Regions from separate parts of the Shewanella sp. S1-49-MNA-CIBAN-0167 genome, predicted to be linked through region 1. Evidence: predicted binding sites of a transcription regulator. Region 1 holds the regulator's gene; each other region holds the start of a gene.
What was found. Region 1 encodes sigma-54, which starts transcription at its own class of promoters, with help from an activator protein. Its sites were predicted from a motif close to GTTGGCACGNNNNTNGNNT; they were not measured.

Region 2: a site for sigma-54 is predicted at 1,341-1,359, ahead of AAEZ00_RS03970 (flagellar hook-length control protein FliK). Genes of this name have one in related genera too.
Region 3: a site for sigma-54 is predicted at 904-922, ahead of fliE (flagellar hook-basal body complex protein FliE). Genes of this name have one in related genera too.
Region 4: a site for sigma-54 is predicted at 684-702, ahead of glnA (glutamate--ammonia ligase). Genes of this name have one in related genera too.

What each region holds. Positions count from the first base shown of each region.
Region 1 is NZ_JBEOPO010000007.1:47,494-49,683, reverse strand. Features, by position in the region: gene ptsN (PTS IIA-like nitrogen regulatory protein PtsN) at 1-137, opposite strand, end outside; gene hpf (ribosome hibernation promoting factor) at 140-427, opposite strand; gene AAEZ00_RS04725 (RNA polymerase factor sigma-54) at 453-1,937, opposite strand; gene lptB (LPS export ABC transporter ATP-binding protein) at 2,080-2,190, opposite strand, start outside.
Region 2 is NZ_JBEOPO010000006.1:24,758-26,947, forward strand. Features, by position in the region: gene AAEZ00_RS03970 (flagellar hook-length control protein FliK) at 1-1,160, opposite strand, end outside; gene fliJ (flagellar export protein FliJ) at 1,717-2,163, opposite strand; gene fliI (flagellar protein export ATPase FliI) at 2,169-2,190, opposite strand, start outside.
Region 3 is NZ_JBEOPO010000006.1:31,506-33,695, reverse strand. Features, by position in the region: gene AAEZ00_RS04005 (sigma-54-dependent transcriptional regulator) at 1-703, shown strand, start outside; gene fliE (flagellar hook-basal body complex protein FliE) at 978-1,319, shown strand; gene fliF (flagellar basal-body MS-ring/collar protein FliF) at 1,382-2,190, shown strand, end outside.
Region 4 is NZ_JBEOPO010000001.1:170,188-172,377, forward strand. Features, by position in the region: gene typA (translational GTPase TypA) at 1-324, opposite strand, end outside; gene glnA (glutamate--ammonia ligase) at 804-2,190, shown strand, end outside.

The DNA of each region.
Region 1 (2,190 bases):
CTTTCAAAAACCTCTTGCGAAGACAGGGTTGGATACTGGGCAGCGACTAAATTGCTGATGAGTTCCAGTACTTTTTTCTTACTGCCCGGTGTGGCACAGGTAGTGCATTCCGGCTGCAGAATGGTACAAAGTTCCATCGTTAGTGTTTTGTATACTTCTCTTTGTGTTTAATTACCTGACGGTCGAGTTTATCGATCAGGGCGTCTATTGCAGCATACATATCAGTATTTTCTGACATAGCAAAAATCTCTGCGCCATTAACGTGGATTTTGGCTTCTGCTTTTTGTTGTAATTTGTCTACATGGAGTACAACGTGTACATTATGGATCTGATCGAAGTGTCGTTCAAGCTTTGAAAATTTACCATTAACATACTCACGTAAAGATTCAGTTATTTCGACATGACGTCCAGTCAGATTTATATCCATAGAAAATCCTCCACAACCTTGTAGGTTATAAACTCTTACGTTGGTTTGAGGGCGGGATTAGCATTGCTTCTCGGTATTTTGCAATCGTACGACGAGCAACGTTTATGCCTTGTTCTGCCAGAAGTTGAGCCATTTTACTGTCACTCAATGGTTTTTTCTGGTTTTCTGCGGCAACCAGCTTTTTGATAAAAGCACGAATTGCTGTTGATGAGCATTCCCCGCCATCGTCAGTGCTGACATGGCTAGAGAAGAAGTACTTTAGTTCAAATAGTCCACGTGGGGTGTGCATATATTTTTGTGTGGTGACTCGTGAAATTGTCGATTCATGCATTTCTACTGCTTCAGCAATATCATTTAGCACCATAGGTTTCATGGCTTCTTCACCGTATTCAAAGAAGCCTTGCTGAAATTGCACAATGCAATTTGCCACTTTGAGTAGAGTATCATTGCGGCTTTCGATACTTTTAATAAACCATTTAGCCTCTTGCAAATGGCCTCGAATAAATTGACTGTCAGACTGATTTTTACTGCTTCTAGCCATGGCGGCGTATTGCTGATTAACGCCAATTTTGGGCATATTGTCTGGGTTTAACTCTACAACCCAACGGCCATTTTTCTTTAGTACCGTGACATCGGGAATAACGAATTCGTCATCGGTGGCGGTGATCAATAAGCCTGGACGAGGATTGAGTGATTGGATTAGGGTGATGGCGTCACGTAACTCATTTTCTTTTAGCTTAGTTTTGCGCATCAATAATCTAAAATCACGCCCAGCAATTAAGGTTAAATAGTCTTTGATTAGCAAACGGGCATTATCGATATGGGGTGTGGTGTTAGAGAATTGCGCTAATTGGATCAATAAACATTCACTTAAATCACGTGCAGCAACACCAACGGGATCAAAGTGTTGAATTCGTTTTAATACAGCTTCAACTTCATCTAACTCAACATTTTCGTCACCCATGGCTTCGAGAATATCGTCGGTACTTTGGGTTAAATAACCGCGTTCATCCACGGCGTCGATGATCGCTGTGGCAATGGCAAGATCGGTCTCTGAAAATGGAGTGAGATTTTTCTGCCATTCTAAATGTTCATACAGACCTTCGGTGGTTTCACCTTGAAACGGCATGTCATCATCGCGCATGCTAGCACTACCTGAACCTGACATCGGCGAGGCGGTGTACACTTCATCCCATGTAGTATCCATGGCTAAATCATCCATGGTTTCTTTGGTCATAGATTCTGCTGTGTCGACTGTTGAGGTGTCTTTTTCAATATTGACAATGCTGTTGTCACTGAAGTCTGTATCAGCTTGGTCGCGATTTTCTTTTACGGGGTCTTTTGCTTCAGAAAACTCATCTTCTATTTCAAGTAATGGATTTGAATCCAATGCTTGTTGGATTTCTTGCTGTAGCTCCAATGACGATAATTGCAGTAAGCGAATGGCTTGCTGCAATTGTGGGGTCATGGTTAAGTGTTGACCCATTTTAAGTTGGAGTGACGCTTTCATTTACCGCTTATCCCTAGATGATTTCCATAAAAGTGACAATTTATAAAACTGTAATGGATTGTCACGTACATCAATGATGTTTAACGCTGTTTAGATATCGTTCAATCAAATGAGTTAGATAGACTAAAGGCCCGTAAAGTAACTATAGCTTGAATTGTTCACCTAAGTACACCGCCCGAACTTGTTGATTGCTCAATACCTCATCAGGTGTGCCTTCGGCAATTAAATTACCTTGGCTGACGATATAAGCTCG
Region 2 (2,190 bases), on a different contig from region 1:
GCTTCTCCTTGCGGTCTTATCGATAACTGGAATTGCGGCACATCACTTTTATTGACCGAGGTAAAGCTATTGTGATTTTGTAAGGTCTTATTGTCAGTTTCACTGACATCAGCCACAGCATCTAAGCCAAAATTAGCTGGGGTTAAGTGGGTTGAAGGCTCACCGGAGGCGCGCTTTATCGCTAAGGAGTCTAATACCACTGAAAAATCAGCTTTTGCCAGTACTTTGGCATTATCAGTATCTACTTGAACATTGCTATTAATGCGATCGTTATCACCTAAAATAGTCTCGGGATCGACGTTCATCGCTGAAGTCGCTTCAACTGAAGCGGCAGAACGACTAAGCCCAGAGCTTAAAGGACCCGTCATATCTGATTTAACGGCTGCAGAATTAAGTGCAGAGTTAACATCGGTAGCACTCGCTTTACCTTGGATCGCCACGCTGGTGGCGACTGATTTATCAATTTGGTTTTGTTGTTCACTATCAAGCTTGCTGTCTGGAGATTCATCACTGCTGTCCATATCAGCCTCCACCATGGCTAAAATAGACTCATCAATAACCGGTGCTTGTAGATTAAAATCACTAATTAATACGTTTAAGGCTTGAGGGTCTAACGCTTGTAAGTCTTTTACCGATAAATCAGCAAATGCCATTAAGTTGTCTAGTTCTTCAGCGCTAAGCTGAGAAAGCGCGTCTTTGGTAGTGATAGAATCTGCCGGTAAATCAATAGTATCAGTAAATAACTCACTAACACCGACATCATTATTGGTCTTTTCAACAGCAGCACTGTTTGGCGCTTCTGCCGAAAATGTTGTGTCAAAATAAACCTCAGATTGTTCGACATGTGGCAATTCTTTTCCGCCAGAGGAATGACGTTTATTGATTGAATCCGCCATATTAAGTTGAGCAAAAATCATTTCAACATCAGCATTTTCGTCTGTAGACAGCTCACTTGCGATGCCAGCATTTGCTTTCCCGGCTTCAGCATCAAACGACACCTGCGCCGTATTAGCGTTACGCCGTAAAATAAGACCGGATTCGCTCGCTTGATTAAAAGCAGATAAAAATGTTTTATTTTCAACATCTTGCACGTTTATCTTCGTGCTCGCATCGGCAGGTTTACTGCTATTGCCAAGTAAGATATTGTTCATCTGCTGCATAATCTGCTCCACTCAATTAAACAAGGTTAGGTGATATATCGTCTAAAAACAGCTAGGTCATCACCCTCTATACGTCACATATTTGTCTGTTCAATTATATGTATAAGGTGATTGCAAAAGCCTCGTAATAAGCTCGCCACCGTCGCTTCACTGACGATTTGTATTTCAATTAATAATATTAAGCAATTTAAGTGCCAACACATGGTGGTTCGATGAACTTTGCATAATAGATAACCAAGCAAAACATCAGCGAACCAGCAAGCGCATCATGATATTTTGATGTGTGCAGATCGCGACTTGTCAAACTTGCCATTTGTTGCGACTAAGGCGTCTTCACGAGTTAATAGGAGCGTCAATAGTGAGTCTATTGCAAGTCGATAAATGGTCATTAGCAAGGTCATTAGCAAGGTCATTAGCAAGGTCATTAGCAAGTCGATAAATGGTCATTAACAAGATTGTTAGCAAGGTCATTAACAAGATTGTTAGCAAGGTCATTAGCAAGTCGATAAATGGTCATTAACAAGATTGTTAGCAAGGTCATTAACAAGACAAAGGGTTATTTAAGTTTTCGGCGAAAATACTGTTGCATCGCAAATTCATCTGAGTTTTTTTGTTCAAGTTTAGCTTCTATTGCCATAGCCTTCTTGGCTTTTTGCTTTAATAACATGTCGACCGCTTTACGTTTTTGTTGTGTTTCTTGCCAATGAACTTGACGATAGCCAACTTGTTTTTCGGCATCTTGAACCGCGCCAACCTGTTGTGTTATTGCATTATCTACTTGACGAATAAATTGATGGAATTGATGGTATTGGTTTGCGCGTAATGTGGTTCCTGTGTGTCCTTCCATCTGTTTCATATAATCTAAGCGATAGTTGTTTAATGCATCCAGCTGACCTTGGCGTTTTTGCTTTTCAAATTGAGCCGACTTAAGCTGTAAAGCAGCTTGATCTTCGGCAGAAGTGGCCAACTTCAATACCGTCAATAGTGGATCAGTTCGAGTCATTTACGTTATCCCTGACACTGCGCGGCT
Region 3 (2,190 bases), on a different contig from region 1:
TGAACAAGCCCAAGGCGGCACCATATTACTCGATGAAATATCTGAGATGGAGCTGGGGTTACAAGCTAAGTTATTGCGGGTGTTACAAGAGCGCGAGGTTGAGCGTTTAGGTGGCCGTAAAACCATTAAACTGAATGTTCGCGTACTGGCAACCTCAAACCGCGATCTTAAAGCGCTGGCCACCTCGGGTGAGTTTAGAGAAGATTTATATTACCGAATTAATGTATTCCCGTTAACGTGGCCTGCGCTGCATCAACGACCTGCCGATATTTTACCGCTGGCGCGGCATTTAATTATTAAACATGCTAAAGCATTTAATATGACCTCAGTACCACAGCTTGATGACGGTGCGACTCGGCGTTTATTAACCCATCGCTGGCCGGGTAACGTGCGCGAGTTAGACAATGTTATTCAACGGGCACTGATATTGCGGGTTAATGATGATATTGGCGTTAATGATATTATTTTAGACTCTGGCGATGTGGCGTTAGTGGCACCAGAATATGTTGACACTGATAAGTCTGCCGAATTAGAAGGCTTAGGTGGCGAATTAAAAGCCCAAGAGCATGTGATTATTTTAGAAACCCTAAATCAATGTCAGGGTAGTCGGAAAATGGTCGCTGAAAAACTCGGGATCAGTGCTCGTACGTTACGATATAAAATGGCAAAAATGCGCGATATGGGGATCCAATTACCTGCTTAGTGCCAATGCATGTGCGAATTGATTATTTGTTCAAGCTTATTTAATTGATTGATTTTAAAGTTTTATTTTATAATTAAGACAAAAAGTGACCTATTTTATATGGTAAATAGGTTACTTTCGCCTGCCTATTGTTGCCTTTTGCCTGCCTATTTTCTAATTGTTTTATAATTGTTTTCTACCTATCGCCTACTAATTGTAATATTGGCATCTAAATTGCTATAAATCATTATCAGTTATTGTTGTCGTCAAAAAGCCGACGAAAGGGAGTTACATCGTGCAGATTAGCGCAAATCCATTAATGCAAGAAATGCAGTCACTTCGTGGCGAAATAGCCCCTTCTATTGGTTCATCAATTCGTCCTAATTTAACCCAGCAAGTCAATAACACTACCGGTGCTGATTTCAGCCAGTTGCTGTCTCAGGCGGTGGGTAGCGTCAATGAACTACAACAAGCCTCGTCAAGTTTAGCCTCGCGTTTAGATATGGGTGACACCACGGTTAGCTTGTCTGATACGGTTATTGCGCGTGAAAAAGCTGGCGTTGCCTTTGAAGCAACGGTGCAGGTACGTAATAAACTTGTCGATGCTTATAAAGAAATCATGAATATGCCTGTTTAGTCGCAGAACAAATAAAATAACAACATCAGATATAGCAGGTAAGTATTGTGAGCACAGACTTAATGGTAGGTTCAAATTCAACCGCTGATACCGGCGTACGGCAAGAGAACCCGTCTGGGCTTCTTGGCGGCATTGGTGGCGCCGATATGATGCGCCAAGTGATCATGATCTTGGCATTAGCGATATGTCTTGCTATGGCTGTTTTTGTGATGATGTGGGCCCAAGAGCCTGAGTATCGTCCACTGGGTAAAATGGAAACAACTGAGATGATCCAAGTCTTGGATGTACTTGATAAAAATCAAATCGATTATCAAATAAATGTCGATGTGGTGAAAGTGCCTGAAGACAAATATCAAGATGTTAAGTTATTACTCAGCCGAGCAGGTGTTCAAAGTAACACCCAAGCTAATGATTACTTAAGCCAAGATAGCGGATTTGGTGTCAGCCAACGCATGGAGCAAGCTCGCTTAAAACTCAGCCAAGAATTAAACTTGGCTCGGGCTATCGAAGAATTAAAAAGTATTAGTCGTGCCAAAGTTATTCTAGCGCTACCAAAACAAAACGTTTTTGCTCGTAATGCCTCTAAACCAAGTGCAACCGTGGTGGTGAGCGTTCGTCGTGGTGGATTAGGCCAAGAAGAGATCGATGCGATTGTTGATATTGTTGGCTCGGCGGTGCAAGGACTGGTGCCTTCTCGCGTGACGGTGACGGACTCAAATGGTCGTTTACTGAATTCTGGTAGTCAAGATGGTACCTCTGCTCGAGCCCGTCGTGAACAAGATCTCGTGCAACAACAAGAAGCAGAATACCGTAAAAAAATTGAATCAATATTGATGCCTATTTTAGGGCCTGAGAACTTTACTTCTCAAGT
Region 4 (2,190 bases), on a different contig from region 1:
TTGTGGCATTGGACCATCAACTGCGTCAACCAACAATAATACTGAATCGACCATAGATAGAACACGTTCTACTTCGCCACCGAAATCGGCGTGGCCAGGAGTATCTACGATGTTAATACGGTAGTCGTTCCACTGGATGGCAGTATTCTTTGCCAGAATGGTGATCCCACGTTCTTTTTCAAGATCGTTAGAATCCATAACCCGCTCAGTAGCTTCTCCACGAGATGCAAGGGTTCCTGACTGCGCCAACATTTTGTCTACCAGGGTTGTTTTGCCATGGTCAACGTGGGCAATAATGGCGATGTTACGTAAATTCTCTAGCACGGATAAACCTCTAAACCATCAAAAAAAAAAGGGAGCTAACAGAAGCTATTTATTATTACAGCTACTGTAAAAAAGCGTGCCATTCTACTTCACAGCAGCTTTTGTAGATAGGATTATTTTTGAACACATGTAAATCTTTCGTTTACTAAGCCTCAAAAAACAGTATAAAACGTTTATATATTAAACATAATCGAGGTGTGATGCAAAATGTGGCATGATTAAAACACCAGCATTAACATGACGCACTATTATGGACTTTTGCACTATGATGAAACATAGTAATGCACGTCATTGGTGCAAAATCATAATTTAGAAGATGAGGGAACGTTCTCATCTTCATAAAATCAACTAGTTAACGAACTGGCATGAATATCGCTTCACTGCTGTTATTATGTAAATATTCGTTTTGCAGATGCATCATCTGGCGAATACCAAGATTATATTAAGGGACAACCCTTTACCCTACCGGAGGCTTGAGAATGTCAGTTGAATCAGTTTTAAAACAACTAGAAGAGTTAGAAGTTAAGTTTGTAGACTTACGCTTTACCGACACTAAAGGTAAAGAGCAGCACGTTTCTATCCCATCTCACCAAGTAAATGAAGATTTCTTTGAAGACGGCAAAATGTTTGACGGTTCTTCAATTGTAGGTTGGAAAGGCATTAATGAATCTGACATGGTGTTAATGCCAGATCCAACGACTTTTGTGTTAGACCCTTTCACGGAAGAAACGACCGCACTTATTCGTTGTGATATTTTAGAACCGGGTACCATGACAGGTTATGATCGCGATCCTCGTTCTATTGCCAAAAAAGCCGAACAGTATCTTATTTCTACTGGCATTGCTGATACCGTATTGATTGGTCCAGAGCCTGAATTCTTCATATTTGACGATGTCCGTTTTGGTACTGATATGTCAGGTTGTTTCGTGAAGATTGACGCTAAAGAAGCTTCATGGAACTCAGCTAAAAGCTATGAAGAAGGCAACACCGGTCATCGTCCAATGGTGAAGGGGGGTTACTTCCCAGTTGCGCCAGTTGATTCGTCACAAGACTTACGCTCTGCAATGTGTTTAGTACTTGAAGAAATGGGTCAAGTGGTTGAAGCGCATCACCACGAAGTGGCCACAGCTGGTCAAAATGAAATCGCAACACGATTCAATACATTGACTAAGAAAGCTGACGAAATTCAAATCCTTAAGTATGTTGTTCATAACATGGCTCATGCTTATGGCAAGACAGCGACATTTATGCCAAAACCAATCGTGGGTGACAACGGCAGTGGCATGCACGTGCATCAGTCTTTAGCTAAAGACGGGGTAAACTTATTCGCTGGTGATAAGTATGCTGGTTTGAGTGACCTTGCGCTTTACTACATTGGCGGCATCATTAAGCATGCTCGTGCATTGAATGCATTCACTAACCCAAGCACAAACTCTTACAAGCGTTTGGTACCGCATTTTGAAGCGCCTGTGATGCTTGCATATTCTGCACGTAACCGCAGCGCGTCAATTCGTATTCCAGTGGTACCAAGCCCTAAAGGTCGTCGTATCGAAGCGCGTTTCCCTGATCCACATGCCAACCCATACTTAGCGTTTTCGGCATTGCTAATGGCCGGTCTTGACGGTATTCAAAACAAGATCCACCCAGGTGAAGCAATGGACAAAGATCTGTATGACTTGCCTGCTGAAGAAGCGGCTGAGATCCCACAGGTTGCGACTTCATTAGAAAACGCACTTGAAAATTTACAAGCGGACCATGAGTTCTTGACTAAAGGTGGCGTGTTCAGCGAAGACTTTATCCAGTCTTATATTCAGCTTAAAACAGCAGAATCTGAACGTGTAGCGCGTACGACTCATCCGCTTGAGT